3 regions of the Bradyrhizobium sp. B039 genome follow, and region 3 is predicted to be linked to each of the others. Evidence: riboswitches for the same ligand, from Rfam matches in the RefSeq annotation. Region 3 holds a riboswitch; each other region holds the start of a gene.
What was found. Region 3 has a riboswitch for S-adenosylmethionine ahead of AAFG50_RS39930 (O-succinylhomoserine sulfhydrylase). Riboswitches for the same ligand answer to the same signal wherever they lie in the genome.
Positions count from the first base shown of each region.

Region 1: it holds a riboswitch for S-adenosylmethionine, as region 3 does, so the genes downstream of both, AAFG50_RS38365 (homoserine O-acetyltransferase) here and AAFG50_RS39930 (O-succinylhomoserine sulfhydrylase) in region 3, are expected to answer to the same signal.
Region 2: it holds a riboswitch for S-adenosylmethionine, as region 3 does, so the genes downstream of both, AAFG50_RS33765 (metallophosphoesterase family protein) here and AAFG50_RS39930 (O-succinylhomoserine sulfhydrylase) in region 3, are expected to answer to the same signal.

Region 1 is NZ_CP152416.1:8,146,933-8,157,492, forward strand. It holds gene metW (methionine biosynthesis protein MetW) at 1-397, opposite strand, end outside; gene AAFG50_RS38365 (homoserine O-acetyltransferase) at 399-1,601, opposite strand; SAM riboswitch at 1,693-1,772, opposite strand; gene AAFG50_RS38370 (chorismate mutase) at 1,976-2,824, shown strand; gene AAFG50_RS38375 (histidinol-phosphate transaminase) at 2,857-3,954, shown strand; gene AAFG50_RS38380 (prephenate/arogenate dehydrogenase family protein) at 3,951-4,886, shown strand; gene AAFG50_RS38385 (DUF2125 domain-containing protein) at 5,005-6,189, opposite strand; gene AAFG50_RS38390 (gamma-glutamylcyclotransferase) at 6,300-6,911, shown strand; gene AAFG50_RS38395 (lysophospholipid acyltransferase family protein) at 6,908-7,681, opposite strand; gene AAFG50_RS38400 (YdcF family protein) at 7,704-8,408, opposite strand; gene AAFG50_RS38405 (ABC transporter permease) at 8,514-9,482, opposite strand; gene ftsE (cell division ATP-binding protein FtsE) at 9,475-10,134, opposite strand; gene AAFG50_RS38415 (MJ0042-type zinc finger domain-containing protein) at 10,314-10,560, shown strand, end outside.
Region 2 is NZ_CP152416.1:7,115,052-7,125,611, reverse strand. It holds gene AAFG50_RS33810 (ABC transporter ATP-binding protein) at 1-293, shown strand, start outside; gene AAFG50_RS33805 (HAD family hydrolase) at 329-1,045, shown strand; gene AAFG50_RS33800 (FAD-binding oxidoreductase) at 1,062-2,369, shown strand; gene AAFG50_RS33795 (ABC transporter substrate-binding protein) at 2,398-3,447, shown strand; gene AAFG50_RS33790 (ABC transporter permease) at 3,528-4,340, shown strand; gene AAFG50_RS33785 (ABC transporter permease) at 4,337-5,122, shown strand; gene AAFG50_RS33780 (TetR/AcrR family transcriptional regulator) at 5,282-5,932, opposite strand; gene AAFG50_RS33775 (MFS transporter) at 6,140-7,480, shown strand; gene AAFG50_RS33770 (carboxylesterase family protein) at 7,498-9,006, shown strand; SAM riboswitch at 9,030-9,108, shown strand; gene AAFG50_RS33765 (metallophosphoesterase family protein) at 9,156-9,902, shown strand; gene AAFG50_RS33760 (hypothetical protein) at 9,983-10,141, shown strand; gene AAFG50_RS33755 (aspartate/glutamate racemase family protein) at 10,187-10,560, opposite strand, start outside.
Region 3 is NZ_CP152416.1:8,451,382-8,461,941, reverse strand. It holds gene argF (ornithine carbamoyltransferase) at 1-335, shown strand, start outside; gene AAFG50_RS39955 (Hsp33 family molecular chaperone) at 494-1,501, shown strand; gene apaG (Co2+/Mg2+ efflux protein ApaG) at 1,720-2,112, opposite strand; gene AAFG50_RS39945 (OpgC domain-containing protein) at 2,309-3,556, shown strand; gene AAFG50_RS39940 (lipolytic enzyme) at 3,556-4,335, shown strand; gene AAFG50_RS39935 (SGNH/GDSL hydrolase family protein) at 4,348-5,340, shown strand; gene AAFG50_RS39930 (O-succinylhomoserine sulfhydrylase) at 5,467-6,654, opposite strand; SAM riboswitch at 6,729-6,808, opposite strand; gene AAFG50_RS39925 (2'-deoxycytidine 5'-triphosphate deaminase) at 6,919-8,025, shown strand; gene AAFG50_RS39920 (hypothetical protein) at 8,218-9,270, shown strand; gene AAFG50_RS39915 (MATE family efflux transporter) at 9,618-10,560, shown strand, end outside.

The DNA.
Region 1 (10,560 bases), 300 kb from region 3:
AGCCGAAGTTCGGGAACGAGACGATGGCGCGGCGGCCGATGCGCAGGAGATTTTCCAGCACCACACGCGGCTGCCGCGTCGCCTGGAGCGTCTGCGACAGGATCACGTAGTCGAAGGCATCATCGGGATAGTTCACGAGGTCGGTATCGGCGTCGCCCTGCACCACCGCGAGGCCCTTGGCGACACAGCGGTTGACGCCCTCGCGCGACAATTCGATGCCGCGGCCGTCGATGCCGCGGGTCTCCAGAAGCTGGAGCAGATCACCGTCGCCGCAGCCGACATCGAGCACCTTGGAGCCCGGCTTGACCATCTCGGCGACGAGCAGATGGTCGGCGCGAAAATGACCGGACTGTTCCGCGCTAAGGCCGCCCAGCGGCAGCACTTCCTGCACTGACATCCTAGCCACCCCTGCCGTTGAGTCCGCGCGCCTTGCCGGCCGATTCCAGGAAGGCGCGGGCGATGTCGAAGAATTCGGGCACGTCGAGCAGGAAGGCGTCATGGCCGCGATCGGTCTCGATCTCGGCGAACGATACCCGCGCGCTCGACGCATTCAGCGCATGCACCAACGCGCGCGATTCCGAGGTCGGGAACAGCCAGTCGCTGGTGAAGGAGACCACGCAGAAGCGCGTCTTGATGCCCGCGAACGCCTTCGCCAGCACGCCGCCATGGTCGCCGGCGATGTCGAAATAGTCCATCGCGCGCGTCAGATAGAGATAGGAGTTGGCGTCGAAGCGCTCGACAAAGGACGAGCCCTGGTAGCGCAGATAGGACTCGACCTGGAAGTCGGCGTCGAACGAGAAGGTCGGCAGGTCGCGGTCCTGCATGCGCCGGCCGAACTTGCGATGCAGCGCCGCGTCGGAGAGATAGGTGATGTGCGCCGCCATCCGTGCGACCGCAAGGCCGCGATGCGGATGGATGCCGCGATCGGCGTAGCCGCCATTGTGCCAGTCGGGATCGGCCATCACAGCCTGGCGACCGAGCTCGTGAAAGGCGATGTTCTGCGCCGAGTGCCGCGTCGAGCAGGCAATTGCCAGCGCGGAATACACGCGCTCGGGGTAGGCCGCCGTCCATTGCAGCACCTGCATGCCGCCCATCGAGCCGCCGACCACCGCGAACAGCGTGTCGATGCCGAGCCGGTCGATCAGCATCGCCTGCGCGCGAACCATGTCAGGGATGGTGATGACCGGGAAATCCAGGCCCCACACTTTGCCGGTCGCGGGATTGATCGAGGCCGGCCCGGTCGAGCCCATGCAGCCACCGATCACATTGGCGCAGATGATGAAGTATTGGCTCGGATCGAGCGGACGGCCCGCACCGACGAGGGTTTCCCACCAGCCGGGCTTGCCGGTGACGGGGTGCACATTGGCGACATGCTGGTCGCCGGTCAGCGCATGGCAGATCAGGATCGCGTTGGAGCGATCGGCGTTGAGCTCTCCATAGGTCTGGTAGGCGATCTGGAACGGGGTGAGATCTATGCCGCAGTCGAGCGGCAACGGCTGATCAGCGCCGAAATGCGCGACGAGCGAGCTCGGATGATCCACCTCATGCGACCGCTCATCGGCACTGATCGCGGGATTGGATATCGACGTGACGCCAACCATCTGACCATCGACCTCGTTTGCGATCGGACTTCAGACCGCTACTTGCATCAGGCCATAAAAAACCCGGCCTGAACGATAGGTTCGGCCGGGATCGGAAGCGTCCCCGGCCTGTTTAGCGAGTTTTTTAACGTGGCTGCAAGCCGGCCGGCTCAAATGACCACGGAACAGGCAAAACTTAACGGCTTGGACGGTTTTCGTCAAGATACGGTCCTGATTGACCAAATTCGTCCCCGTCGCGTCAGCCGAAAAGGCCCGATTTCCCTTTGCATTTCTCTTTGCTTTCGCCGCTCCGACTGCCTAATCAAGACATCGACCGCGGCGGGTCCGACCTGATGGACCCGCATTGGAACGCCTCTCAACAGCACTTGCCAGATATGTCCCAACGTCCGCCCGCGCCACCATCGTTGCAGGAATTGCGCAAGGAGATCGACGCGATCGACGAGGGCATGCATCGCCTCCTGATGCAGCGCGGCGACATCATCGACCGCCTGATCCAGGTGAAGCAGACCCAGGAGGTGGGCTCGGCGTTCCGGCCTGCGCGCGAGGCCGACATGATGCGGCGGATCGTGGAGCGCCATCGCGGCATCCTGCCGCTCGACACGGTCGAGAGCATCTGGCGCGTCATCATCGCGACGTTCACTTACGTGCAGGCGCCGTTCGCGGTGCATGCCGACATCTCGGTGAGCGAGCCCGCGATGCGCGATTCCGTGCGATTCCATTTCGGCTTCACCGTGCCTTACGTCGCGCATTTCAGCGCGCAGGCCGCGGTCGAGGCGGTCGCGAAATCCAAGGGCGATCTGGCGCTGGTCTCGGCGACTTCCAGCCGCACCCCGTGGTGGCTGGAGCTGGAAGCAGAAGGCGCACCGAAGATCATCGCGCGGCTGCCCTTCGTCGAGCGTGCCGACCATCCGGCCGCGCTGCCCGTGTTCGCGATCTCGCGCGTCGCCGACAGTGCCCTGGTGACGGAGGTGGAGACTTTCAGCGTGCGCGTCTCGGGGTGGAATGCCGAGATCGCGCGGGCGCTGTCGCCGCTCGCCGACATCGTGGCGGTGCCCGATACCGCCTTCGATGGCGCCGCGCTGCTGGTCTCGGTCACGAGCGCGAGCAGCATCGACAAGATCAAGGCTGCCCTGATCGAGGCGGGGGCCTCGGTGCGCTCCACGGCCCTCGTCGGCAGCCACGCGACGCGCTATACGGTGCCCCCGACCGGGTCGAAATCGTAAGTTACGAGCCGCCTGCCATTCCGGAGTTGAAGATGTCCCGCCCCGTGCCGAACCCCGGCATTCTCGATATTGCGCCCTACACGCCCGGCAAGAGCCCGGTGCCGGAGCCGGGCCGCAAGGTGTTCAAGCTCTCGGCCAACGAGACGCCGTTCGGCCCCTCGCCCAGGGCGATCGAGGCCTTCAAGAAGGTGGCAGATCATCTGGAAGACTATCCGGAAGGCACCTCGCGGGTGCTGCGCGAAGCCATCGGCCGCACCTTCGGCCTCGACCCCAACCGCATCATCTGCGGCGCCGGCTCGGACGAGATCCTCAACCTGCTCGCCCACACCTATCTCGGCCAGGGCGACGAGGCGATCTCGACCACGCACGGCTTCCTGGTCTACCCGATCGCCACCATGGCGGTCGGCGCCAGGAACGTCATCGCACAGGAGAAGAACCTCACCTGCGACGTCGACGCCATCCTCAAGGCTGTGACGCCGAAGACGAAGCTGGTGTGGCTCGCCAATCCGAACAACCCGACCGGCACCTATATTCCGTTCGACGAGGTCAAGCGCCTGCGCGCCGGCCTGCCCTCGCACGTGCTGCTGGTGCTGGACGCCGCCTATTGCGACTACGTCTCGCGCAACGATTACGAGATGGGCATCGAGCTCGTCGCCACCACGGAGAACACCGTGGTGACGCACACCTTCTCCAAGATCCACGGCCTCGCCGCGCTGCGCATCGGCTGGATGTTCGGCCCCGAGCACATCATCGACGCGGTCAACCGCATCCGCGGTCCGTTCAACGTGTCGACGCCGGCAATGTACGCCGCGGTCGCCGCGATCGAGGACGCCGCGCATCAGGCGATGTCGAAGCAGTTCACCGAGACCTGGCGCAACTGGCTGACCGAAGAGATCGGCAAGCTCGGCCTGAAGGTAACGCCGAGCGTCGCCAATTTCGTGCTGATCCACTTCCCGACCGACAGGGGCAGGACCTCGGACGACGCCGACGCCTTCCTCACGAAGCGAGGCCTCGTGCTGCGGGCATTGAAGAATTACGGCCTGCCGCATTCCCTGCGCATGACCATCGGCACCGAGGAGGCCAACCGCCTCGTCGTCGACGGTTTGCGCGACTTCATGGCCGGCAAATGAGCGTACAGCCGCACTTCCAGCGCATCGCCCTGATCGGCTTCGGCCTGATCGGCGGCTCGATCGCGCGCGCTGCGAAGCTCCAGGGCCTGGCCGGCGAGATCGTCACCACCGCGCGCTCGGAGAAGACGCGCGCGCGCGTGCTCGAGCTCGGCATCGTCGATCAGGTCGTGGCGACCAATGCGGAAGCGGTGAAGGATGCCGATCTCGTCATCCTCTGCATTCCCGTCGGCGCCTGCGGACCGGTGGCGCAGGAGATCGCCGCGCATCTGAAGCCCGGCGCGATCGTCTCCGACGTCGGCTCTGTGAAGGGCGCGATCGTCAGGGACATGGCGCCGCATCTGCCGAAGACCGTTCATTTCGTGCCGGCGCACCCCGTGGCGGGCACCGAGCACTCGGGGCCGGATTCCGGCTTTGCCGAGCTCTTCATCAACCGCTGGTGCATCCTCACCCCGCCGGAAGGCGTCGACGCGTCGGCCACCGATCGCTTGCGCGCCTTCTGGGCTGCGATGGGTGCCAAGGTCGAGGTGATGACGCCGGATCATCATGATCTCGTGCTCGCGATCACCAGCCATCTGCCGCATCTGATCGCCTACACCATCGTCGGCACCGCCGACGAGCTGGCGCAGGTGACGGAATCGGAAGTGATCAAGTTCTCCGCCGGCGGCTTCCGCGACTTCACCCGCATCGCGGCGTCCGACCCGACGATGTGGCGCGACGTCTTCCTCGCCAACAAGGAAGCCGTGCTGGAGATGCTCGGCACCTTCACCGAGGATCTGGCAAAACTCACCCGCGCGATCCGGCGCGGCGACGGCGAAGCGCTGTTCGACCACTTCACCCGCACCCGCGCCATCCGTCGCGGCATCGTCGAGATCGGCCAGGATTCGGCGGCGCCGGACTTCGGCCGGCCGCATGCGGCGCTGAAGAAGCCGTAGCTCCTGTCATTCCGGGGCGCCCGAAGGGCGAGCCCGGAATCCATTGGGCCACAGCGCACGCGGCGAAATAGATTCCGGGTTCGATGCTACGCATCGCCCCGGAATGACGAGAGAGGTTTCAATACAGCGGCGGAATCTGGCCGACCTTGACCGGGCCGAGCAGCACGGCGCCGTCGACGAACTTCAGCGGGAAGCTGCGGGCCTTCTTGCCTTCCAGCGTGCTCTCGGTGCCGATCGAATTGATGCCGGCGGCGACGCCGGCATTGGCGTTCTGCTTGATGACCTTGCCGAGGCCGGGAACGGCGCGATCGAGCGCGCCGAACAGATTGTTGAGATCCTGCGACTTCACGCCGGGCGCGACGCGGTCGAGGGTTGCCTGCGGCACACCCTCTTCCAGCATTTTCTCGATACCCAGCGCCGGGATCACGCGCTCGAGGCCCGTCACCGTCATCTGCAATTCGCCGTCGAGTCGGCCATTCGCCGAGAGCCCGAGCGTGCCGGCCGCGACCGCGATCATCTCGCCCTGCTGGATCCGCGACTGCACGATCTCGATATGGCCGCCGACGGCCTGGATCTCGCGGAAGCGTTGCGGCCATGGCTTTGGGGTGAGGTCGGAGAGCCCGGTGACCTTGGCGCGCGTGTCCGCCTCGAACGGCTCGGCGAGCAAGGGGTGAACACCCTGGATGCTGCCCTGCGCGACGTGGAGCACGGTCTCGATCACGGGATGATCGGACGGCGATCCGTCCGCGAGGCGCCCGTGCAGCTCGACCTGCTTGGCGCGCGCGAGCGGCACCTGCACGCTGCCGTCGAGCCGGTTGATGACGGGATCGTCGAACACGATGGAGGCGCGGTCCGGCACCGCCGGCAGGCCGACCACGCTGCTGCGGCCCTTGCTCCAGTTCACCACGAAGGTGTTTTGCGTAACGCCGTCGGTGAGGGTCGCCGGCGCCGAGAATTCGGCGATGACGCGCTTGGGATCGTAGACCTGGGCGACGACCAGGATGTTGTCGAGCCTCGCCGTGAACGGCGTCTTGCTCGCGTTCTGCGAGACCAGGGCGACGCTGGCGCCGGAGCACTGGACCTCGAAGCGGAACGGGAAGCCCGCGATCGAGCGCTTGGCGCAATCATAGATGCGGCCGGACTTGGCCTCCTGCGCGCGCCAGGCGTCTGCGGCGATTTCGGCCTGCGAAGCGGCGTAGAACCAGAAGCAGCTCCACGCGACGGCGAGGATCAGGAGGAGAATGGGTGCGATGAAAAGGCCCCAACGGGGGCGGCGGCCTGCGGCAACGGTCAGATTGGACATGCGGCGACCCTTTGGCCTCAGATTTTGTCAAATGTAAGCGAGGTTGGCTTGCTCCGAAAGGCGGAGAATTCGCTTCGCTTGGGGGCGCGGTTCTGGTAGCCGTGCCCGCCATGTCGGAAATCACCCTCCCCTCCGTCACGACAGCCAACGGCGACCTCTGGGTGTTCGGCTACGGCTCGCTGATGTGGCGGCCGGGCTTCGAATTCGAGGAGCGCGTCCCGGCGCGGCTGGTCGGCGAGCATCGTGCGCTCTGCGTCTATTCCTTCGTGCATCGCGGCACGCCGGAGAAGCCGGGCCTGGTGCTCGGGCTCGATCGCGGCGGCGCCTGTCGCGGCATCGCGTTCCGCGTCGCCGAAAAGAACCGTGCCGACGTCGTCGCCTATTTGCGCGAACGCGAGCAGGTGACGTCGGTCTACCGCGAGGTGATGCGCTCGGTGTGGCTGGAGAACGATGCGCGGCAGCGCGTCTCCGCACTCGCCTATGTCGTCGACCGCGGCCACGTGCAATATGCCGGCCGGCTGTCGCTCGCCGATCAGCATCGCCACGTGCTCCAGGGGCACGGCCAGTCCGGGGCCAACCGCGACTACGTGACGGCGACGGTGAAGGCGATCGAGGCCGAAGGCTTTCGCGACACGCAACTGCATCAGCTCGCGACGATGCTGCATGGGGAAGCGCATTCCCTGCACGCGCCGGCTCCGAGCGAAGATCGCGAAAGCCGCTAGCTGCCAGTCGGCGCGTAGCTCGGCGCCGAACCGATCAGCTGCTCCTGCTCCTTGCGGCCCGCTTCGACGAGGCGGTCGGTCGCCTCTTCGATCGCCGTTTGCACGCGGGAGAGATACTCGTCCTTCGGCAGGCCCGGCGGCAGCGGATCGAGAAACTCCACCACCAGCGTGCCGGGATAGCGCATGAAGGTGCGGCGCGGCCAGAACAGGCCGGAATTGAGCGCAATCGGCAGACACGGCACGCCGCAGGACGAATAGATCTGCGCAAAACCGGTCTTGTAGTCGGAGGGCGCGCCCGGCGCGCGGCGCGTGCCTTCCGGAAAGATCACGAGCTGGCGGCCGCTGCGCACCGCGTCGCGCGCCCGCCGCGTCATGTCCAGCAGCGCCTTCACGCCGGCCTTGCGGTCGATCGCGATCATCCCGGTCTTGACCAGGAACTGACCGAACACCGGGATCTGCATGAGCTGACGCTTGAGGATGAAGATCGGGCGGTCGAAGAATCCCGGCAGCACGAAGGTTTCCCAGAACGACTGATGCTTTGCCACGATCACCAGCGGCCCCTGCGGGATCTTCTCCTGCCCGCGGAATTCCACCTTGATGTTGCAGATCACCCGCATCAGGACCAGCGTCGCCTTCGCCCACCATTGCGCGACCGTCAGCATCGCGCGCGGAGGCATTGCAAAGGTCGGCAGCGCCACGATCGCGAGACACACCAGCACGGCGTAGAACAGCACGTTGAACACGAGCGAGCGCAGGAAAATCAAGAACATCGACGATCCGATCAATTGCCGATCAATTGGCCTGTGCAGTGGCGGGCCGCTTCGGCTGCATCCCGGGAGGCTGCTCCGATACTTCGGGCGAAAGGTCAATCCCGAAATCCTCCAGCCGCACCCTGACTTCGGCCGCGATATATTTGACATATTCCGACAGCAGCAGCCGCAAGGTGGACGCCGAGGCCCACCACGGCTCCTCGCGCCATTTGTCGCCGACCACGGCGAACGGGATCAGAATCGTCTCCGGCATCGCGTGCGAGAATTCCACCAGCGCGCGCGGCATGTGATAGTTCGAGGTCACCACGATCAGCGATTTGAACCGGCGCGCCTGCGCCCAGCGCCGCGCCTCCGCGGCGTTGCCGCGGGTCGAGAGCGCGGTGCGGTCGAGGTCGACGCAACAGGTCATGAAGGACTGGTTCTCCGGCAGGGTCCGCGAGATGTCGCTTGCGGTCGAGGTCGGATGCACCCCGGAAATCAGGAGCCGCCTGCCGTAGCCGGCAGCCAGCAGCTCCATGGCATCCGACACCCGCGAGGAGCCGCCGGTCAAGACCACGATGCCGTCCGCCTTGCGGTCCGGCGCGATCTCGGCGCCGCGCAACTGCGACAGGAACGCGATGAAGCCCGCCGCCGCGCCGACGAAGGCGAACGCGATCGTCGACACCACGGCTGCGCGCAGCCAGCCGCGCGGCAATTTCGGCGATCGATCGTCGGTCGGCGAGGTCATGCGATGTCGGTAATCCCTTCCCCGGATGATTTTAAAACGTTTTGAGGCGAAGTGGAGTCCGGTTTATTCACCTTCTCCCACAAGAGGGAAGGAAGAAGCACAACCTCAATCCACATCATTCAGCGTCGCGAACAGCGTCTGGCGCGAGGCGACGGCGGTGATGGCGCCGATCAGCACCGCCTGCACCGCGAGCACGACATAGCCGGAGGGCCGCAGCGAGAAGGTGCCCAGCAGGGCGGCGAACTGGTCGCCGACGGGCGTCCCCGAAAACCAGCCGGCGATCGACTCGGAGAAGCCGAACACCAGCATGGCGGCGCCGCCGCCGATCACGCCGCCCTCCAGGCCCAGCCTGAGGAAATGGCGCAGGAAGCGGTTGGCGATGTAGCGGTCGCCGGCGCCGACGAAATGCAGGACCTCGACGATCGGACGGTTCGCCGCCATGGCGCCGCGGGTCGCGAACGAGACCGAGATGATCGTCGCGATGATGACGAGCGCGAGGATGCCGAGACCGGCGAGCACGGTTGCGTTGGTCATCGAGCGCATGCGCTCGATCCAGGCGCGGTGATCGTCGACGCTGGCGCTTGGCGCCACTTGCGTCACGCGGGCGCGCAAGGCGGCAAGATCGAGCGCCGTGCCGGGCTGCACGCGCGCGATGATCATGCGCGGAACCGGCAGATCGTCCATCGACAGTCCGGTGCCGAGCCAGGGCTCGAGCAGCTTGCCGCTCTCGTCCTTGGTGAACGGCTTGACCTCGACGATACCGGCTTGCGCGCGCATCGCCTCGGTCACCGCGGCGGTGTCGCGCTCGAGGTCACGCCCGGACTGCGGACGAACCTGGATGGTGATTTCGCTCGCGACGTCCGACTGCCATTCGGCGGCGGAGGCGCTGACCAGCAGCACCGTGCCCGTGGTCATCGAAGCGAGGAAGGTCATGATGGCGACGACGGCAACCAGCGCACGGCCGTGGATCGAGGCGCGCGGCACGATCGGCGACATGTTGCGCGCCTTGGCCGGAAGCTGCGGACGCTCCTGTCCGAGGTCGACCAGCACGCCGCGCTCGTCGGGCTTACTCATAGACGTGCAGCCGTCCCTGATGCAGCACCAGCCGCCGCGCCTCGTACTGATCCATCAGGCCGATGTCGTGGGTCGCAATGATGACGGCGGTGCCCGATTTGTTGAGCTCGATGAAAAGGCGCAGCAGCCGGCGGCCGAGCGTCGGATCGACGCTGCCGGTCGGCTCGTCCGCGAGCAGAAGCTGCGGCCGCGAGATCACGGCGCGCGCGATCGCCGCACGCTGCTTCTCGCCGCCGGACAGGATCGGCGGCAGCGCATCCATGCGTTCGCCGAGTCCGACCCAGCGCAAGAGGTCGATGACCTCCTTGCGATAGCTCGACTCGCTGCGGCCCATGACGCGAAACGGCAACGCGACGTTCTCGTAGGTCGTCATGTGGTCGAGCAGGCGGAAATCCTGGAGCACGATGCCGATGCGCTTGCGCAAGTCGGCGATCTCGTCCTTGCCGAGCTGCGAGATGTCGTGGCCGAACAGGTTGACGAGGCCGCGCGTCGGCCGGTGCGACAGGAACAGCAGGCGCAAGAGCGAGGTCTTGCCGGCGCCGGACGGGCCGGTGAGGAACTGGAAGGAGTGCGCCGGGATCTGGAAATTGAGGTCGCGCAGGATCTCCGGCCCCAGGCCGTAACGCAATCCGACATTTTCGAACCGAACCAAGCTCAGCTCCGTTCGAGAGGGGGCGATGGCCGCGACGCGACGCTCCGCCACACGCGATCAACGGTTTTTGCGACCGTTATGGTTTCCGGTTCGTTAACGGTCGCCCTGTAGCATCCAGTACGCCCGGGTCTCCGCGACCTTGGCATCGTCAAGACTCGTTCATGCATCAAGGCTCGTCCATGCATATCGCCTGCCCCCATTGTACGACATCCTACGCCATCAAGCTTGCAAGCCTGGGGGCGAACGGGCGGACAGTCCGCTGCTCCCGGTGCAAGCAGACCTGGGTCGCCTATGCCGAGGATGCCATCGAGGAGGCGTCCGTCCCGGCCATGGCCGCCGCCAGCCAGGCCGACGACCAGTCCGACCTCGCCGAGCAGTGGAACTCCTACGCCAAGGACGACGGCGCCACCGACACGCCTGTGGTCG
Region 2 (10,560 bases), 1.3 Mb from region 3:
CCCGCGCCATTCCCGACGGCGACGCCCTGATGCTGGCCGTGCACAGCGAGAAGCTGCTGATCGACGACGGCGCGCAGGATGCCGCCTGCAACCGGCTCAGCGGCACCGTCACCGACATCGTCTACCAGGGCGAGAGCCTGCGCATCTTCCTGGCGCTCGAAGGCGGCGTCGCGCTCAGCCTGCGCCAGCCGAGCTACCATCAGGCCTACAGCCGGATCCCGCCGCTCGGCGGCAGCCTCACCGTCACCCTCCACCCCGAGGACACCATCGTCGTGCCCAGGGTAGGGGACTGAATCCAGCCTAGTCCAACCCGAGAGAAGAGACCAACATGTCGTCCCAAGCCGCGTTCAGCAATTTCAAGGTCCTCACCTTCGACGTCGTCGGCACCTTGATCGATTTCGAGGCCGGCGTGCTCTCCGCGGTGCGCAAGATCTCGGGCAAGTCGCCGGCCGAGCTCAGCGACGAGCAGATCTTCGAGCCGTACAAGCGCGGCCGCGACAGGCACTATGAGCGCTCCAGCGAGGCGATGTTCCACGTCTATCGCCATCTCGCCAAGGAGCTCGGATTGCCTTCCGACGATGCGTGCTGCGACGTCTTCCAGCTGTCGGTGCTGCGCTGGGGGCCGTTCGCGGACTCGGTCGAGGCCCTGAAGCGCCTGCGCACGAAATTCCGCCTCGTGGCGATGACCAATGCGGATCGCGTCGCGCTGTCCTGTTACGCGCACGCGCTCGGCAATCCCTTCGACGACACCGTTTGCGCCGACGACACCGGCGTCGCCAAGCCGAACCCGGAGTTCTTCGCCTACAACAAGGGTCGCCAATCGGCCTTCGGCTACAAGCAGTCCGACATCCTCCACGTCGCGCAGAGCCAGTACCACGACATCGGGATCGCTCGGAAGCTCGGCTACAAGGTGTGCTGGATCGAGCGCCGCCAGGGCATCGCGGGCTTCGGCGGCACGCCGGCGGTGGAGACGCTGACCAAGCCGGACTTCCATTTCCCGACGTTGAAGGCACTTGCCGACGCGGCGATCGGGCCGGCGGCCTAAATCGGTGAGCGCGGGCATGACACGGGACTGGAGCGCGCTGCCATCGGCCAACTCGCTGTGGGAAGCCACGGCGGAACCGGCGCGCGCGTTTCCGGTGCTGTCGGGCGAGAGCCAGGCGGACGTGGTGATCATCGGTGCGGGCTATACCGGCCTCTCCGCCGCGCACCACATCGCCAAGAGCGGCCTGTCGCCGATCGTGCTCGAGGCTAACCGCCCCGGCTGGGGCGCGAGCGGGCGCAATGGCGGGGTGATCACCGCAAAGTTCCGCCTCTCGTTTCGCGAGATTGACGCCGTGCACGGCCGCGCCATGGCGCGGCGCATGTACGAGATCGCGCATGAATCCACCGACATCGTCGAGGAGCTGGTGTCCGAGTTCGGCATCAGCAGCGCCGCGTTGACGCGCGCCGGCCAGGTCAAGGCGGCGCATAACGAGACGACCTTGAGGGCTGCGATCGACGAAGCCAACTGGATGACGCGCGAGATGGGCGATGTGGAGGTCCGCATCCTCGACAAGCGCGGCGTGCGCGAGGAGACCGGCTCCGACATCTTCGTCGGCGGCGTGCTCAATCCCGGCTCCGGCGGCATTCATCCGCTGAACTATCTGCGCGGTCTCGCCGACGGCGTGGCACGCCGCGGTGTCCCGATCTTCCAGGAATCGCCGGTGCTCAAGCTGAGGCGAGAGCAGGGCGGCATCGTCGCGGAGACGCCGCAGGGCGCGGTGCGGGCGAAGCAGGCCATCATCGCCACCAACAGCTACTCGGACCTCACCGGCGCCACCGCGCAGATGCAGCGCACGCTGATCCCGTTCCGCAGCGCCATCATTGCGACCGACAAGCTGCCGCGCAATCTCGCCGGAAAACTGATGCCGACGGGGCGCACCTACACCGAGACCAAGCGCATGATGCGCTGGTTCCGCATGGTCGACAACCGCGTCATTTTTGGCGGCCGCGGCGCCTTCGGCAAGCAGGACTCCGAAGCCGCGTTCGACGCCTTGCGCAAGGCGATGGTCGGCATCTTTCCCGATCTCACTGAGGTGCCGCTCGCCTACAAATGGTCGGGCCTCGTCGCCATGACGCTGGACTCGGTGCCGCATATCGGCCGGCTCGACGACCGCACGCTGTTCTCGATGGGCTACAACGGCGCGGGCGTTGCGATGTCGAGCCTGATGGGGCGCTACCTTGCTGCCTTCGTGCGCGGTGAGACGCCGGATGTCGGCCTGCTCGACGCGCGGCGCATGAAGGCGATTCCGTTCTATCCGCTGCGCGAGCCGGCCGTGCGCATGGTCGCCGGCTGGTACCAGTTTCTCGATGCGATCGGTCAGTGAAATCACTTTGGCGATGGAGGAGGCGAGGATGACGACGAAACAGAATTCCGCATTGGGCTACGCCCTGTTGGGCGCGATCGCGTTTGGCGGCACGGCGGCAAGCGCAGCCGAGCAGATCACCTTCGTCTCGCAAGGCGGCGCCTATCAGGCGGCGCAGACGGTGGCGATCCTCGATCCCTCCGCCAAAAAGCTCGGCATCACCATCAACCAGGATTCCATCCCCGACGCCTGGCCCGCGATCAAGACGCAGGTCGGCAGCGGCAAGCCGATCTGGGATGTCGTGGACACGCCAACCGGCTATTGCCTGCGCGGTGGCGAGCAGGGGCTGATCGAGAAGCTCGACTTCTCGAAGATCCCGAACGCCGCGGCGATGCCGGAGGCCTATCGCAGCCCTTATTCGGTGTCCTACGAGTTCTATTCCAGCGTGCTGGCCTACAGCCAGAAGACCTTCCCGAAGGACGCGCCGAACAGCTGGGTCGATTTCTGGGACGTCAAGAAATTCCCCGGCCGCCGCGCGCTGCGCAATCACCCCATCGCCACGCTCGAGGCGGCGCTGATGGCCGACGGTGTCGCGCCCGACAAGCTCTACCCGCTCGACGTCGATCGCGCCTTCAAGAAGCTGGAGGAGATCAAGCCGCACATCACGGTGTGGTGGACCTCGGGCGCGCAGTCGGCACAGCTCCTCAACGATGGCGAGGTCGACATGGAGATGGCCTGGAACGGCCGCGTCAGCGCGGTGGCCAAGGAGGGCGCCAAGGTGTCCTTCACCTACAACCAGGGCATCCTTCAGAGCACCTCGCTCTGTATCCTCAAGGGCGCGCCGAATCTCGAGACCGCGGTGAAATTTCTCAACGAGGCCGTCGATCCCGTGCACCAGGCCAATCTGCCGCTGCATATCGACTACGGTCCGGGTAATCCCAAGGCGTTCGAGACCAATGTGATCAAGCCCGAGCGCGCGGCGCAATTGCCGAGCGAGCCGGCCAACGCGGCCAAGCAGGCGCTGATGTCCTACGCCTGGTGGTCCTCGCCGGCCGGCGAGGCGGCCGAGAAGCGCTGGGCCTCGTTCATGCAGAAGTAGACGAAGAGCGAAGCGAGGCAGCGTTGACGATATCAGTGCCAGATCCCTCCCAAAAGCATCAGCGTCGCGAGCACGGCCTGATGCTGGCATTGGTGTCGCCGGCGCTGCTGGTGATCCTGGCTCTGATCGTGCTGCCGGTCGGCTGGCTCGTCTTGCAGTCGGTCTACCATGACGGCTTCACGCTGGAGAGCTATCGCCGCGTCTTCACCGAGGACATTTACTGGCGCAGCTTCGCGCTGACCTTCGAGATCAGCCTCGCGGTCACCGGAATCGCGCTGCTGCTCGGCTATCCCGTGGCCTATCTTGCCAACTCTGTCCCGAAAGGGTGGAGCATCCTCATCCTCTCGCTGGTCGTGCTGCCGTTCTGGACCAGCGTGCTGGTCCGCGCCTATGCGTGGCTCGCGCTGCTCCAGCGCACCGGCGTGATCAACCAGTTCCTGCGCTATCTCGATGTGATCTCCGAGCCGCTCGCGCTGGTCCACAACACCTTCGGCACGGTGGTGGCAACCGTGCACATCCTGCTGCCGTTCATGGTGCTGCCGCTCTATGCCACCATGCAGAAGATCCCCGGCGACCTGATGCAGGCCGGCGCCAGCCTGGGGGCGAGCCCGTCGCTCACTTTCGTCCGTGTCTTCCTGCCGCTGTCGCTGCCGGGCGTGCTCGCCGGCTGCACCATGGTGTTCGTGCTCTGCCTCGGCTTCTACATCACGCCGGAGTTGCTCGGCGGCGGCCGCACCGTGATGGTGTCGATGCTGGTGAGCCGCAATGTCGAGCTCTACAACCAGTTCGGGGCTGCGAGCGCCGTCGCGGTGGTGCTGCTCGTCAGCGTGCTCCTGATCTTCCTCGTCGTCAGCCGCTTCATTTCGCTCGATCGCATATTGGGGCAGAAATGACGCGATTGTCCCCCGCACGGATGGCCCTGTACGTGATCAGCGCGCTGGTGCTGGTCTATCTGATCCTGCCGGTGCTGATCATCGCGCCGATCTCCTTCTCCAGCGCGCGCTTCTTGACCTTCCCACCGCCGTCCTTCTCGCTGCGCTGGTACCAGCAGTATTTTTCAAACCCGGCCTGGATGCAGGCGACGCGGGTGACGCTGACGGTCGCGCTGCTGACCGTTCTGATCGCGACGCCGCTCGGGGTTGCCGCCGCCTACGCCATCAGCCAGTCCAAGCTGCGCATCATGCGCCTCATCCACATGATGCTGCTGCTGCCGCTGGTGGTGCCGATCATCATCACCGCGGTCGGCATCTTCTTCGTCTATGCCAAGGTCGGCCTGGTCGCGACCCTGCCGGGCCTCGTGCTCGCCAATGTGATGCTGGGCCTGCCATACGTCATCATTTCGGTGCTCGCGGGCTTGCAGAGCTTCGATCCGGCGCAGGAGATGGTGGCGCGCAGCCTCGGCATGAACCGCCTGCGCAGCTTCTTCGCGGTGACGCTGCCGCAGATCAAGTCCAGCGTGGTGGCCGGCGGCATCTTCGCCTTCATCTCGGCGATGGACGAGACCATCGTTGCGCTGTTCATTTCCGGCGGGCAGTACCAGCCGCTGACCAAGCGCATGTTCACCGCGCTCCGCGACGAGATCGACCCGACCATTGCCGCGATCTCGACGTTGATGACGGCGGCCTCCTTCATGCTGGTGCTGCTGGCGAGCACGCGGGGGAAGCGGAGCGGGTGATTCTTGTTCGTCGTCCTGGCGAAAGCCAGGACCCATTATCCCAGGGAGATGTTGCCGCACGAGCTGGTAACCCCGAGTTTTCGCCAAACTGCGTTCGGTGGTTATGGGTCCTGGCCTTCGCCAGGACGACACGGAATATTTGGCGCTATTCTCGCCGCTTTACCCCTTCGCCCCCAGCCACGCCAAAATCATCTCCACGATCTGCGTCCGACTCCTCGCCAGCATCCTGGGTTCGCTCAGGTCGCGGTCGAACAGGGCGCCGAAGGTGTGGCGGTTGGCGACGCGGAAGAAGCAGTAGGAACTGATGGCCAGGTGCAGGTCGATGGCGTCGACGTCGTCGCGGAAGACGCCCTCAGTGCGGCCGCGCTCGAGGATGCCGTCGAGCGTCGCGATCACGCTGGCGTTGAGCTGGCGCAGTTGCAGGTTCTGCTTCAGGTGCTTGCCGTGATGGATGTTCTCGATTGAGACGAGGCGGATGAAGTTCGGGTTGCGCTCGTCGTGGTCGAAGGTCGCCTCGATCAGCCGGCGCAATCCCTCGCGCGCATCGCAGCTTTCGATGTCGAGCTGATCCTCCAGCGCGCGGATGCTGCGATAGGCCTCCTCCAGCACCGCGAGGTAGAGCTGCTCCTTGCCGCCGAAATAATAGTAGATCATCCGCTTCGACGTGCGCGTGCGGGCCGCGATCGCATCGACGCGGGCGCCGGAATAGCCCTCCGAGGCGAATTCGGCCATCGCCACTTCGAGGATGTCGCGCTTGGTGCGCTCGGGGTCGTTGGTGCGCTTCGATGGGGGCGGCATGCGCTCGAGCATCACTGTTTCTCCCGCCAGTTTCCACGGATCACCTTGAAGGTGAAGGCAAATTTCACCCGTCCGTGCCTTGATCCAACGCGTATTGCATAAACGTACTAGTTCGTACATTATCCCTCCAAACCACGGTTGCGGCAACCAGAACCACAAAACGCGCGCGCGGCGGACCGCCTGACGCGAGCCGCGCCGGACACATGGGGAGGACTTGCAATGACGTTGACGTCAACCGCATCGCTGCACGCGTCATCCGCAGCGGAGGCAACACCGGGCAAGCTGCCGAAGCGCGCCGCGCTGGTCAGCTTCGTCGGCAGCATGCTCGAATACTACGACTTCTTCATCTACGGCACCGCGGCCGCGCTGATCTTTCCAAAAGTGTTCTTCGCCAATGTCGATCCCTCGACCGGGACACTGCTCGCGCTCCTCAGCTTCGGCATCGGCTACATCGCGCGCCCCGTCGGCGCCGTCATCCTCGGCCATTTCGGCGACCGCATTGGTCGCAAGACGGTGCTGCTGTTCACACTGGTACTGATGGGTGGCTCGACGCTTGCGATCGGCCTGTTGCCGGATGCCAAGGCGATCGGCAATGCCGCGCCCGTCATCCTGACGCTGCTTCGCCTGTTACAGGGCCTCTCGGCCGCCGGCGAGCAGAGCGGGGCGAACTCGCTGACGCTGGAGCATTCGGCCAACTCCAACCGCGCCTTCTTCACGAGCTGGACCCTGAGCGGCACCCAGGCCGGTGCGATCCTGGCGACGCTGGTATTCATTCCGGTATCGAGCCTGCCGGAGGACCAGCTTCTGAGCTGGGGCTGGCGCGTTCCGTTCCTGCTTTCCGCTCTGGTGCTGCTGGTCGCCTACGTGGTGCGGCGGACCATGCCGGAAACGCCCGTGTTCGAAGACATCAAGGGCAAGGCGCAAGTTGCGCGCTTCCCCGTCGTCGCCCTGCTGCGCGACTACTGGCCCGACGTGCTGCGCGTCATCGTCTGCGCGCTGATCGCGACCGTGAGCACGATGACCGCCGTGTTCGCGCTCGGCTATGTCACCAGCAAGTTCGGCGTCGCGCGCCCGACCATGCTGTGGGCCGGCGTGCTCGGCAACGTCACGGCGCTGCTCACCCAGCCGCTCTGGGCCCTGCTCGCCGACAAGATCGGCCGCAAGCCGGTGTTCATCGGCGGCGTGCTCGGCTGCGCGGTGCTGCTGTTCCCGTACTTCATGCTGGTGACGTCAGGCAACACGATCGCGATCTTCGCCGCCGCGATGATCCTGTCCGGCATCGTCTACGCCGCGCCGAACGCGATCTGGCCGTCGTTCTACGCCGAGATGTTCGAGGCGCGCGTGCGCTATTCCGGCACCGCGATCGGCACGCAGCTCGGCTTTCTCGTCGCCGGCTTCACGCCGCTGGTGAGCGCGAGCCTGGTCGGGGAGGGGCCGAACGGCTGGGTCCCCGTCGCGATCTTCGTCGCCTGCTGCTGCGTGATCTCGGCAGCCGCTGCGGCGACGGCGCGCGAAACCCACACCGTCGACATCGCCGATCTCGGCAAGCGGCGCGCTTGAGTGAAGACGAGGCACGCATGCTGACCAGCGCAGTTCAGACCACGAGTGGCCCCGTCGTCGGCACCACGCAGGCCGGTATGCGTGCCTTCAAGGGCGTGCCGTTCGCAACCGCGCCGCGCTTTGCCAAGGCAATGCCGCCGAAAGCGTGGACGGAGCCGCTCCGCTGCACGGGCTACGGTGCTTACGCGCCGCAGCCGGGCCATCTCGATCATGCGGACGAGGCTGCCTGTCTCAGCCTGAACATCTGGACGCCGGCAGAGGCCGATCGGCCGCTGCCGGTGCTGGTCTTCATCCATGGCGGCGCCTTCGTCACCGGCGGCGGCGCCGACTATGACGGCGCATTCCTCGCCGCGCACGGTCCGGCGGTGATCGTCACCATCAACTACCGGCTCGGCCCGCTCGGATTCCTGCAATTGCATCGCCTTGGGCTCGGCGAGGCCAACAACCTCGCGATCTCGGATTCGCTCGCCGCGCTCGGCTGGGTGCGCGCCAATATCGCGGATTTCGGCGGCGATCCTGACGCGATCACGCTGTCCGGCCAGTCGGCCGGCGCCTCGATGGTGATCGCGCTCGCAACCCTGCCGCAGGCCAGAGGCAAGTTCATTCGCGCCCTCGCGCTCAGCGCGCCCGGGCGGAACATCATGAGCGCCGATCATGCCGACGACGTTGCACGCCGCGTGCTTGCCGAGCTCGAATTAGCGCACGACCCAACCGCGATTGCCTCTTTGCCACTGCCAAAGCTCTTCGCGGCGGTGGAGCGCGTCAGTCGCAGGCTTGCGGACGAGACCGAACAAGGCACCGTGTTCGGCCCGGTGCTCGACGGAATCGTGATTCCGCGCGAGCCGCGGGACGTCTTCGCCGAAGGAACCTTGCGCGACATTCCGCTCTGGCTCGGCTCCTGCCGCGACGAGATGGTGATGTTCCTGAAGAGCACGCCGCCGGCCGCGATGATCCGCACCACCGAACGACAAGTGCGCGCCGCAGTCGGCGATGCCGGCTGGCAACGTCTGCTGGCGTATTACCGCGCCACAGCGCGCGTCGACGAGGATCCGTACGAGGCGCTGCTGTCCGACGCGTTCTGGCATCGCCCCATGGCAGATCTTGCGCGGCTTCATGCCGCGGCTGGCGGCGCGGTGTGGCTGAGCCGGTTCGACCATCGCCCGGCGCTGGAGCCGTTCCTGTCGCAGGGGCCGACCCACGGTGCCGACAATGCCTGCCTCTGGGCGCACCCGCCGGATTTCATCGACCGCCCGATCCTGAAGCGCAAGGGCGGGCCGATGACGCCCGAGGATATCGAGGTCGCCGCGCGGTTTCAGGCAAGCGTGCTGCGCTTCGTCACATCCGGCGCGCCCGACATCGCGGAAGCCTGGCCGCGGTTCGAGCCGGCCAAGGAGCCGCTCGCAATCTTCGGCCAGCCGTTCCACATTGTGCCTCTCAATGAAGGCGTGCGCTCCCGCCTGTGGGCGGAGCTATCGGCCCAACGCGGCGCGCCGCAGGCTCCGGCCGCGCGAGCGAAGATCGGTTGATCGCAGCACCTTGGTCATGTAAGCGTTCGTCCAGCGCCGATTTGATCCTCAGCTTGCGGGCGCTTCTAAAAATGCAGCTAAAGAGACCCGCTATCCCTGCATCGTCCCGCATTGGGTGAATCGTCGGCCATCTCGAATGGAGAGGCCAAGTGAAATTTGCTGCCATCGCGGATGTGCACGGAAATCGTCCGGCGCTCGAAGCCGTCCTTGCGGACATTGCTGCGCTCGGCATCAACGAGGTCGTGAACCTGGGCGACCATGTTAGCGGTCCGCTCGAAGCGGCCCGAACGGCTGACCTGCTGATGGAGCGAGGCTTTCCGTCCATCAAGGGCGATCAGGACCGCATTCTCGTGGAGCTGTGGCAGGCCGGCACATCGGCGCGCAGCGATTTCCGAGAGCTCGAACGCAAGCATTTCGAGTGGATGGCAAGCATGCCGTCCACGCTCATGTATAGGGGGCGGGCGTTCCTGTGCCATGGATCGCCAGGGAATGATGCTGCGTTCTGGCTCGACCACATCGCGGGCGACGGCTGCCCGCGTCCGAGCCGGATTGATTCTATTGAGGCCGGCGCCGAGGGGATCGACGCCGAGATCATCCTGTGCGCACACACGCACATTCCGCGCGTGGTGCGTCTGAAGGATGGCCGGCTGGTCGTCAATCCCGGCAGCGTTGGATTGCCCGGTTACGACGGGAAGATGCCCGTTCCCTACGTGGTCGAGGTCGGCACCCCTCATGCGTGTTACGCAATTCTGGAGCATGCCAACAGAGGCTGGTCCGCGACGCTCCGCTACGTGGCCTACGACACCACGGCCATGGCAGCATTGGCGCGGGCCAGGGGAATGCTCACCTGGGCGAGCGCGATTGCAACGGGCTGGGTGCAGCGGGATCACCTGTAATCTGCTTCACACGCGAATGCGCCGAGTAACGCTAGATGAAGTGAGGCCTCGCTTCCGCGCGGCCCGCTTCGGAGCTGGCGATGATTGCTGCACTGGCAAGAGCAATATCCCGCGCGACGGGAACCAATGTCGATGTCGAGACTCTGAAAGTCGTCGTCATATTCTCGGGAGCGGGCCTGCTGCTCTCACTCGTTGCTGCAATGATCTACGGACAGGCTGTCAACGCCGCCTTATTTTAGGCTCCTGCGCGTTCATCGCGCGCCTCGCCGCCTGTCCCGGCTGGTTCAGCGCAGGAACGGCACGGGATGGGCCGCGCGATGGAAGAAGTTGATCAGGGTGTTGATGTCGAACACCGGCAGACCCGACACCTCGGCGACGTCCCGCGAGAATGGGCACATGTTGGTGCACTCGAACAGGATCGCGCCGGGATTTTTGCAGGACGCCATGAAGGCTTCCGTCATCTCGATCATCTCGGCGCGCAGCACGTCAGTGTCCAGCTCTTCGCGGCCGAGAATGTAGGTTGCGGGAAACTGCGCATCGGGCTTCATGCCCTGGATTTGAACGAGAATGTCGTCCGGCGACCAGCCGACGCCGCGGAAGTGCCCTTCGTTCATGTGGTGGCCGCGTTCGGTGAAGATGCCGATGACCTTGCCGGGCG
Region 3 (10,560 bases):
GGATCAAGGCTTCAGGCGCGCCGATCATGCTCGGCACCGATCCGGAAGCCGCCGTGCGCGGCGCCGATTGCGTCGTCACCGACACATGGGTGTCGATGGGCGACAAGGAGGGCGAGCACCGCCACAACGTGCTCAAGCCCTACCAGGTCAATGCCAAACTGATGTCGCTGGCCAAGCCCGACGCGCTGTTCATGCACTGCCTGCCCGCCCATCGCGGCGAGGAGGTCACCGACGAGGTGATCGACGGTCCGCAATCGGTCGTGTTCGACGAGGCCGAAAACCGCCTGCACGCGCAGAAGGGTATTCTGGCCTGGTGTTTTGACGCGGTGAAGTAAGTTTGGCGTAGGCTTGGCGGCCGCCTCACATGCAACTGTCGTCCTGGCGAACGCCAGGACGACGCGGAGGTTGCCGTCCTTGCATACGTCCATTCTGCATTGCCGGATGCAGCCGGAACCCCTTCCATTTCCCACCCACCGACCCCAGATAGACGGCCATGGATTCCCAATCCCCTGACATGAAAACCAGGCCGGAAGGCCCGGTTCGCGCACCATCAGCGGTTCCGATCGACGACGCCGCGCTGCCCTACGAGGTCGACGCGCTCGACGTGCGCGGCCGGCTGGTGCGGCTCGGTCCGGCGCTCGACGACATCCTGACCAAGCACGATTATCCCGCGCCCGTCGGCAAGCTGCTCGGCGAGGCCATCGTGCTGACGACGCTGCTCGGCTCGGCGCTGAAATTCGAGGGCCGCTTCATCCTCCAGGCCCAGACCGACGGCCCGGTGTCGTTCCTGGTGGTGGACTACAAGGCGCCGGACCAGCTTCGCGCCTATGCCCGCTTTGACGCCTCGCGCCTGGGCACGGCGAAGGATTCCGGCGCGCTGCTCGGCCGCGGCCATCTCGCCATGACCATCGACCAGGGCCCCGACATGAGCCGCTACCAGGGTCTGGTCGCGCTCGACGGCGGCAGCCTCGAAGACGCCGCCCACGAATATTTCCTGCGCTCCGAGCAGATCCCGACGCGCGTGCGTCTTGCGGTCGGCGAGGAGTGGCGCTCGAACGACGGCGGCAGGCATCGCTGGCGCGCCGGCGGCATGTTGATGCAGTTTCTGCCGAAGGCGCCGGAGCGCGCGCGGCAGGCGGACTTGCATCCCGGCGATGCGCCCGAGGGCGCCGAAGTGCACGCCGTCGCCGAAGATGACGCCTGGGTCGAGGCGCGCTCGCTGGTCGAGACCGTCGAGGACGTCGAGCTGATCGATCCGGAACTGTCCGGCGAGCGGCTGCTCTACCGCCTCTTCCACGAGCGTGGCGTGCGCGTGTTCAAGCCGCTGGTCCTGAAGGCGCAATGCTCCTGCTCGCGCGATGCGGTCGCCGCGATGCTGAAGAGCTTCTCGCCGGACGATCGCGCCGCGATGGTCAAGGACGACAAGGTCGTTGTCACCTGCGAGTTCTGCTCGTCGGTGTACGATTTCACGCCCGATGAGGCGGGCGTGGAGGACGCGTAACTCTATCGTCCGTCATTGCCAGCGCAGCGAAGCAATCCAGAGTCTTTCCGCAGTGGCAGTCTGGATTGCTTCGCTGCGCTGGCAATGACGACGGGGAAACAGCCTGCCAAGTGCTCGGACATCGTAGGGTGGGCAAAGCGTAAGCGTGCCCACCATCTTTCCGCGTCACCACCGAAATGGTGGGCACGCTTCGCTTTGCCCACCCCACGGCCCCGCCCCTAGTTCAACACCCGCTTGTTGTCCGGGCTATCCAGCGAAAACGTCGGCACGTCGATCTCGAAGCGTTCGCCGCTTTCGCTGACCATCTGGTAGCGGCCGGTCATGAAGCCGGAGGCGGTCGAAAGCGGCACGCCGGAGGTGTATTCGAAGCGCTCGCCGGGGGCCAGGGTCGGCTGCTCGCCGACCACGCCCTCGCCCTTCACCTCCTGCTGGCGGCCGGTGGCATCGGTGATGATCCAGTGCCGCGTCTTGAGCTGCACGGTCTCCTCGCCCGAATTGGTGATGACGATGGTGTAGGACCAGAAGTAGCGGGAGCGGTCGGCCGACGACTGTTCCGGAACAAAGTTCGGCTCGACGGTCACTTCGATCTGGCGGGTCACGGCGCGGTACATGGCTGCCATCATAACGAAAACCCGGCCGGGAACCAAACGCCGCAAGCGGCTTTCGCGACATCGTCCCGCCAGAATTCGCGGAGAAAGACACCCCAAAGAAAGACACCCTTATGTGATCCGGCCGCTTTGCGAGACGACGGCCGGACCGGTACAATCCCTATAACGTCGCGATTTGTGTGAGGGTTTCCAGGCCCCGATGACCATTGCGGACCAAGTGACGGGATCGACGATCGCGGGGGCCAAGCCTGCGGATGCAAAGCCGCGTGCGGCCGCGCCGGCCATCTCTCTGCCCGCCATCGGCGAGCGCGAGCTCCGGCTCGACCTGTTCCGCGGCCTCGCGCTGTGGCTGATCTTCATCGACCATCTGCCGTCGAGTCTTTTGACTTGGTTCACGATCCGCAATTACGGCTTCAGCGACGCCACCGAGATCTTCATCTTCATCTCCGGCTACACCGCCGCCTTCGTCTACGGCCGCGCGATGCTGGAGAGCGGCGTCGTCATCGCCACCGCGCGCATCATGCGCCGGGTCTGGCAGATCTATGTCGCCCACGTCTTCCTGTTCACGATCTTCCTCGCCGAGATCTCCTACGTCGCGACCAGCTTCGAGAACCCGCTCTACACTGAAGAGATGGGCATCATGGACTTTCTCAAGCAGCCCGACGTCACCATCGTGCAGGCGCTGCTGTTGCGCTTCCGTCCCGTCAACATGGACGTGCTGCCGCTCTACATCGTGCTGATGCTGGCGCTGCCTTTGATCCTGTGGTCGATGAAGTGGAAGCCCGATGTCACGCTCGGCCTCTCGGTCGTGCTCTACGCGGTCACCTGGGAATACGACCTCTACTTCTCCGCCTATCCGAACGGCTTCTGGGCGTTCAATCCGCTGGCCTGGCAATTGCTGTTCGTCTTCGGTGCATGGTGTGCGCTTGGAGGTGCGCGGCGCATGTCGCGTATTCTGGCTTCACCGGTGACGATGTGGATCGCGATCGCCTATATCGTCGCGGCGTTCTACGTGACGCTGACCTGGTATGTGCCGCAGCTCTCGCATCTGATGCCGAAGCGGCTCGAGCAGTGGATGTATCCGATCGACAAGACCGACCTCGACGTGCTGCGCTTCACGCATTTCCTGGCGCTGGCAGCGCTCACCGTGCGCTTCCTGCCGCGCGACTGGCCGGGCCTGAAATCGCCCTGGCTGCGGCCGCTGATCCTGTGCGGCTCGCATTCCCTGGAGATCTTCTGCCTCGGCGTGTTCCTGGCCTTCGCCGGTCATTTCATCCTGGCCGAGGTCTCCGGCGGCGCCGTCATGCATGCGGTGATTAGTCTCTCCGGAATCCTGATCATGTGGGGCGTGGCCTGGGTGATTTCGTGGTACAAGCGCGTAGCTGACAAGAGCGGTGCGAAAACCAAGAACGCCGTCGGCAACGCCGATCTGGCGGGAGGGGGCTGATGAAGGCGAAGGTTCTCCTGAGCCTGATCCTGCTATGCGGTGGCCTCGCCGCGCCGTCGGCGCGCGCGGAGGATGCTGCGCCGCCCGCTCCGGCCGCGCCCGCAGCCTGCGAATTGCCGTCCTATCTGCTCACCAGCGAAAGCCAGCTTCCCAAGGTCGCCGACGCCATCAAGGCCGGCAAACCGCTCGAAATCCTGGTCATCGGCAGCCGTTCGACCACGATTCCGGCCTCCGAGGACGCTTCCTATCCGGCACGCATGCAGGCCATTTTGAAGGACAAGCTGTCGCCATCGGAAGTTGTGCACGTCTCCGTAGAAATACAGAGCAAGAAGACGGCAGAGGAGGCGGCCGCCAGCTTCGTTAAGCTGATGGAAGCAAAAAGGCCTACTTTGGTCATCTGGCAGACCGGGACCGTGGATGCTATCCGAGCAATCGATCCCGACGATTTTCGCGGTGCGGTGACCGGAGGGGTTTCCGCATTGCAAAATGCAGGGGCTGACGTCGTGTTGATGAACTTGCAGTACAGCCCGCGTACCGAAACCATGATCTCGGTGCCGCCCTATCTCGACAATATGCGGGTGGTGGCACAGGAGCACGACATCCCGCTGTTCGACCGTTTCGCGATCATGCGGCAGTGGAATGATCAGGGTCAGTTCGACCTGTTCAGCCCGTCCCGCGGGCCTGAGCTCGCGAAACAGGTCCACGATTGCCTTGGCCGGGCGTTGGCACAGTTCGTGATCGACGCAGCCCATCTGGGGCCGGCCCAGCAGCAAAATTGAGGTCTAGTGTTAATGAGTTCTATCCGCCCTTTTTGCCTGACGGCATGGCTGGCAGCACCCGTGGCGGCGGCGCTGCTGTTGCTGACTCCTGTTTCGCAGTCGCGCGCGCAGGCGCAGGCCGCGCAGGCAACGCCCGCGCCCGCGCAGGCCGCTAATCCCGCTCCGGCATCGCCCTCCCAGACCACCGTCGCCGCGACATCTCCCGAACAGCGCGGCATCACCGCGCGCGCCATCGACAAGGTGAAGCAGGTCGCGAAATCCGCCGGTGACGTCTTCAACCGCGTCCCCTGCCTGCCGCCGAAGGGCGGCGCGAAGGCGATGGGCTCGCTGCCGCATGTCGCGGGCAAGCTCGTCGCCGGCAAGCCTGTCGTGATCGTCGCGTTCGGCTCGTCGTCGACCGCCGGCTACGGCGCAAGCTCGCCCGATTTCAACTATCCGAACCGTCTTGCGGCGCAGCTGCGCCGGCAATATCCGACCGCGGACATCACCGTCATCAATGCCGGCGTCGGCGGCGAGGACGCGCCCGAGATGATGAAGCGCCTCCAGAAGGAGGTGATCGACGTGCATCCGGACATGGTGATCTGGCAGGTCGGCACCAACGCCGTGCTGCGCAATCTCGATCCCGGCGACACCGCCAAGATGGTCGAGGACGGCATCGCCCGCATCCAGGCCGCCGGCGGCGCCGATATCGTGCTCGTCGATCCGCAATATTCGCCGGCCGTCAACCAGCGCAAGGAGAGTGCCGGCAAGATGGTGAAGCTGCTCGGCAAGGTCGCTGAGCTCCGTCACGTCGGCATCTTCCCGCGCTTCGAGGTGATGCGCGACTGGCACGAGAATCAATCGATCCCGGTCGAGAGCTTCGTGATCGCCGACGGCCTGCATATGAACGATTGGGGCTATGCCTGCTTCGCCCAGCTCCTCGGCGACGACATCATCCGCTCCGTCGGCCAGATCAAGCTCGGGGTCAACGTGCCCGGGGACGTGCGGGCGTACCGGCCGATGTAGTTCGGCTGCGTAGCCGTAGGGTGGGCAAAGGCGCGCTCTTCGCGCGCCGTGCCCACCATCTATCGCCAGCTCGGTGGTGAATGGTGGGCACGCTTCGCTTTGCCCACCCTACGGAGCTCGATCGCCTCACGCCCTCTCCAGCGCCGCCGTCAGATCCTCGATCAGATCGTCCGCATGCTCCAGCCCCGCGGAGAAGCGGATGAAGCCCTCGCTGATGCCGAGCGCGGCGCGGTCTTCCGGCTTCAGGCGCTGATGCGTCGTGGTCGCCGGATGGGTGACGAGGCTCTTGGCGTCGCCGAGATTGTTCGAGATCTTCGCAAGCTTGAGCTCGTTGAGCACGCGGAACGCGGCCGCCTTGCCGCCCTTGACCTCGAAGCCGACCAGCGTCGAGCCGCCGCGCATCTGCTTCTTCACGAGCGCTGCCTGCGGATGATCGGCGCGGCCGGGATAGATCAATCGCGAGATCTTCGGATGGCCGGCCAGCACTTCCGCAACGCGTGCCGCGGTGTCGGTCTGCGCGCGCACGCGCACGGCCAGCGTCTCCAGGCCCTTGAGCAAGACCCAGGCGTTGAACGGCGAGATCGACGGCCCGGTCTGGCGCATGAAATTGTGGAGGTGCTCGGCGACGAAGGCTTCCGACGACAGGATGATGCCGCCGAGGCAGCGGCCCTGGCCGTCGATGTGCTTGGTCGCGGAATAGACCACGACGTCGGCCCCTAGCGCGAGCGGGCTCTGCCAGATCGGCGTCGCAAACACGTTGTCGACGACGAGCCGCGCGCCGCCCTTGTGCGCGATCTCGGCGATGCCGGGGATGTCGAGCACGTCGAGCGTCGGGTTGGTCGGGCTCTCCAGGAAGAACGTCTTGGTGTTCGGCCGCAAGGCCCGCTGCCACTGGTCGAGATCGAGGCCGTCGACCAGCGTGGTTTCGATGCCGTAGCGCGGCAACAGATCCTGAATGACGTAGAGGCACGAGCCGAACAGCGCGCGGGAGGCGACCACGTGGTCGCCGGTCTTCAGCGGCGCCAGGATCGCGGTCGTCACCGCGGCCATGCCGGTCGCCGCCGAACGCGCCGCTTCGGCGCCTTCTAGCTCGATCATGCGGCGCTCGAACATCGAGATGGTCGGGTTCGAATAACGCGAATAGATGAAGCCGGGATCCTCGCCCTTGAACCGCGCCTCGCACTCCTCGGCGCTGTTGTAGACGTAGCCCTGGGTCAGGAACAGCGCCTCCGACGTCTCGCCGAATTGCGAGCGCAGGGTGCCGGAATGGACCAGGCGGGTTTCGGGACGGTAAGTGGCAGGCGACTTCGACATAGGTACCTCCGACATGACCGTCTCGTCGAAAACGGTCACAAAAAAACCGGCCTGGATATATCCACGGGCCGGGATCACAGAGGTCCCCGGCCTGTTTAGCGACTTATTTAACGTGGCTGCAAGCCGGCCGGCTCAAATCACCACGGGATAAGTGATGCTCATATTCCGCAATGGCCTTTCCGTCAAGGCGTCCATCGGATAGCCGTAAAAGGCTAGTATTTCCCGCACGTCCGGATGCGTTTGACCCCTGACGAGGACCCCCGGTTGAGCTTCACGATCGCCGCCGACGCCAATGGTATCCTGCCCGACCGCATGATCGCGGCGATGGCGGAGGCGGGCCTCATCCTGCCCGCATACGATTTCGTCGAAAGCCAGATCCAGCCGGCGAGCCTCGACCTCCGCCTCGGAGACATCGCCTATCGCGTCCGCGCCAGCTTCCTGCCTGGTCCCGGCGCCACGGTGGCCGAGCGCATCGACGAATTGAAGCTGCACGAGTTCAGCCTTGCCGACGGCGCGGTGCTGGAAACCAACTGCGTCTACATCGTGCCGCTGCTCGAGAGCCTGGCGCTGCCGCCGGAGATCGTCGCGGCTGCGAACCCCAAGAGCTCCACCGGCCGGCTCGACGTCTTCACCCGCGTGATCGCCGACGGCACCCGCCGCTTCGACATGATCGGCGCCGGCTATCACGGCCCGCTCTATGCCGAGATCAGCCCGAAGACATTTCCGGTGCTGGTGCGCGAGGGCTCGCGCCTGTCGCAGGTGCGCTTCCGCACCGGTGACGCCATCCTCAATGCCGACGAGCTCGATGCGCTGCATGCGTCCGAGCGCCTTGTCGACATCGACGATGCCGATCTGGCCGGCGGCGTCGCCGTCTCCGTCGATCTCTCCGGCGAGAAGGCGAGCGGCTTCGTCGGCTACCGTGCCAAGCGCCACACCGGCGTCGTCGATGTCGATCGCCGCTCCGGCTATTCCGTCGAGGACTTCTGGGAGCCGATCTCGGCCCGGCCCGACGGCAGCCTGATCCTCGATCCCGGCGAGTTCTACATCCTCGCCTCGAAAGAGGCCGTGCAGGTGCCACCCGACTTTGCAGCCGAGATGGTGCCGTTTGATCCGCTGGTCGGCGAATTCCGCGTGCACTATGCCGGCTTCTTCGATCCCGGCTTCGGCTATGCCGGTGCCGGCGGGTTGGGATCGCGCGCCGTGCTGGAGGTGCGCTCGCGCGAGGTGCCGTTCATCCTCGAGCACGGCCAGATCGTCGGCCGCCTCGTCTACGAGAAGATGCTCGCCCGCCCCGACGCGATGTACGGCCAGCGCATCGGCTCGAACTACCAGGCGCAGGGCTTGAAGCTCTCGAAACATTTTCGGGTGTAGCGACATCTCCAACTGTCATGCCCCGGCTCGACCGGGGCATCCAGTACGCCGCGGCGTCTCGATTCAATCATAACTGTCTCTGGAATACTGGATCGCCCGGTCTTCGCCGGGCGATGACACCGAGTCTGTGGCTGGTTGCGCCGCCCCAGCCGCGATGACACACTCCCGTAAAACAACAAGCCGGGAGCGAACATGACCGCCGCAGCTGACTCCGCGCAGGAAGCCCAATGGAAGCGCTGGCGCGCGGTCGCCGATCTCTATCACGCCTATTTCACCGGCCTTATCCTCACCGTCGTCACGCGGCGCGGCACCGCGGATGCCGCGGAGTTCGTCTTCCGCGTGTTCCGCCGTCAGCAGCAGGAGCGCTTCCTGCCGGGGCTGGAAAAGCTCGGGCTCAGCCATCTGCCGCCGGCGGTCGCGGCTGCGCAATATCACTACCTCTCCAACTGGATCGGCGGCGTGCATGTCGAATACATGTATGAGAGCGACGTCAAGGCCTGGATCCGCTATCCGCCGCCGCGCTGGATCTGGAAGGGCACCGCGATCTGCGGCGTGCCGGGCGAAGTCTCACGCGCGATGCTGCGCGGCTGGCACGCCAATAACGGGGTTGCGCTCGGAGATCTTCGCCTCGGCTTCGTCTGCACCAAGCAGAGCGTCGACGGCCAGGACGGGCTCGAAGGCTATTATCATCAATACGACCATCCGCTCGAACTCGACCAGCGCCTGGTGTTCGCGCGGCATCTGGAAGCGCCGCCGTTCGATGCGAAGACCGCGCCGGCGCTGCCGGTCGCGAGCTGGCCGAAACCGCGGCTTGAAAAAGCCTATCGCAACTATGCGATGGAATATGTCCGCACCGCCGCGCCCGTGATGGTGCAGCTGTTCGGCCCGGAAGACGCCGGCTATCTGCTGCATCTCACCGGCAAGCTGATCGGGATGCAGTATTTCGACGAGGTAGCGGCCGCACTCGCGACGAGCCGCGGCGGCGCGAGGGAATTCGCATCGTTCCTGAACGCGCTGTTCGCTGCCCAGGACGACAATGCTGAGATGACGCAGTCCGAAGGCACCTTCGAAATCCGCCAGCAGAGCTGGAAGCTGATGGACGACGTCGCTGATTGTCACCGCGCCTGCGCCAAGGTGCTGGAGGGATTGTTCGAGGGATTGGCTGCCGGCTGCGGCCGGCATATCGGCATCCGCATGCGCCCGGCCGCAGGCGGCCGTCCGCCGCTGGTCTGGACGATTGGGTGACGAGAACGGCGCGGCCACTTCGCCTCTCCCCGCGTGCGGGGAGAGGCCGGATTGCATCGAAGATGCAATCCGGGTGAGGGGGACTCTCCGCGAGTCCAACTCGCATCGTTTTCGCGGACGCGGCCCCTCACCCCAACCCTCTCCCCGTAAGAACGGGGAGAGGGAGACGAGAGACCGCAATTCCACGGGCTGAAATGCGCTGCCGCAGGGCACGCCTGCATCAGGCGCAGGAGGAATCGGCAATTGCCGTGCTAACAAGCTTCTCGCTGCGCCTTCTGCGCGAAGAAATTCATTGGCACATCTAGTCATTGCCGCGCCGCAAATGGCGCTCGTGCCCGGGAGAGGACATGTCCGACATCGCCGAAATCCCGGTCGATGAACAAGAGCGCCCGCTGCCGCCGCCTCCGCGGCCGGTGAGGAGCGCGCTGATGGACGGACCGATCCTGCGCACGCTGCTCGGGCTTGCCTGGCCGAACGTGATCGCGCTCTCGGCCGGCACCTGCACGGTGATCGCGGAGACCTCCTATATCGGCCGGCTCGGCGTCGAGGCGCTGGCCGCGATGGCGCTGGTGTTTCCGACCGTGATCCTGACCATGACGATGTCGGGCGGCGCGATGGGCGGTGCGGTGGCCTCCGCCATCGCACGCGCGCTCGGCGCCGGCGATCGCGAGCGCGCCGGCACGCTCGCCGCGCATGCGCTGCTGATCGGCGTCACGTTCGGTCTCGTCTTCATGCTGGGCATGCTGATCTTCGGGCCCAAGGTGCTCGAGATGCTCGGCGGCCGCGGCGATGTGCTGACGCACGCGATCGCCTACACGCAGGTGTTTTTCGGCGGCGCCGTGCTGCCCTGGCTGCTCAACACCATGGCGGGCGTGCTGCGCGGCACAGGCAATATGAGGCTGCCCTCGTTCCTGATCCTCAACTCCGCGGCCTGGCAGATCGTGCTCGGCGGCACGCTGGGTCTCGGGCTCGGACCGGTACCGCAGTTCGGCATGCGCGGCGTCGCGGCCGGCGCGCTGATCGCCTATTGCATGAACATCGGCGTCATGGGCTGGTACCTGTTCTCAGGCCGCGCGCGCGTCGTCCCGAAGCTGCGCGGCCTCCGCATCCAATGGGCGATGTTCTTCGACATCCTGAAGGTCGGCGCCATCGCCTGCTTCTCGCCGCTGCAATCGGTGCTGACGATCTCGATCTTCACCCACATGCTGGCGAAGTTCGGTACCGCGATCCTCGCCGGCTACGGCATCGGTGCGCGGCTCGAATTCCTGCTGACCTCGATCGCGTTCTCGT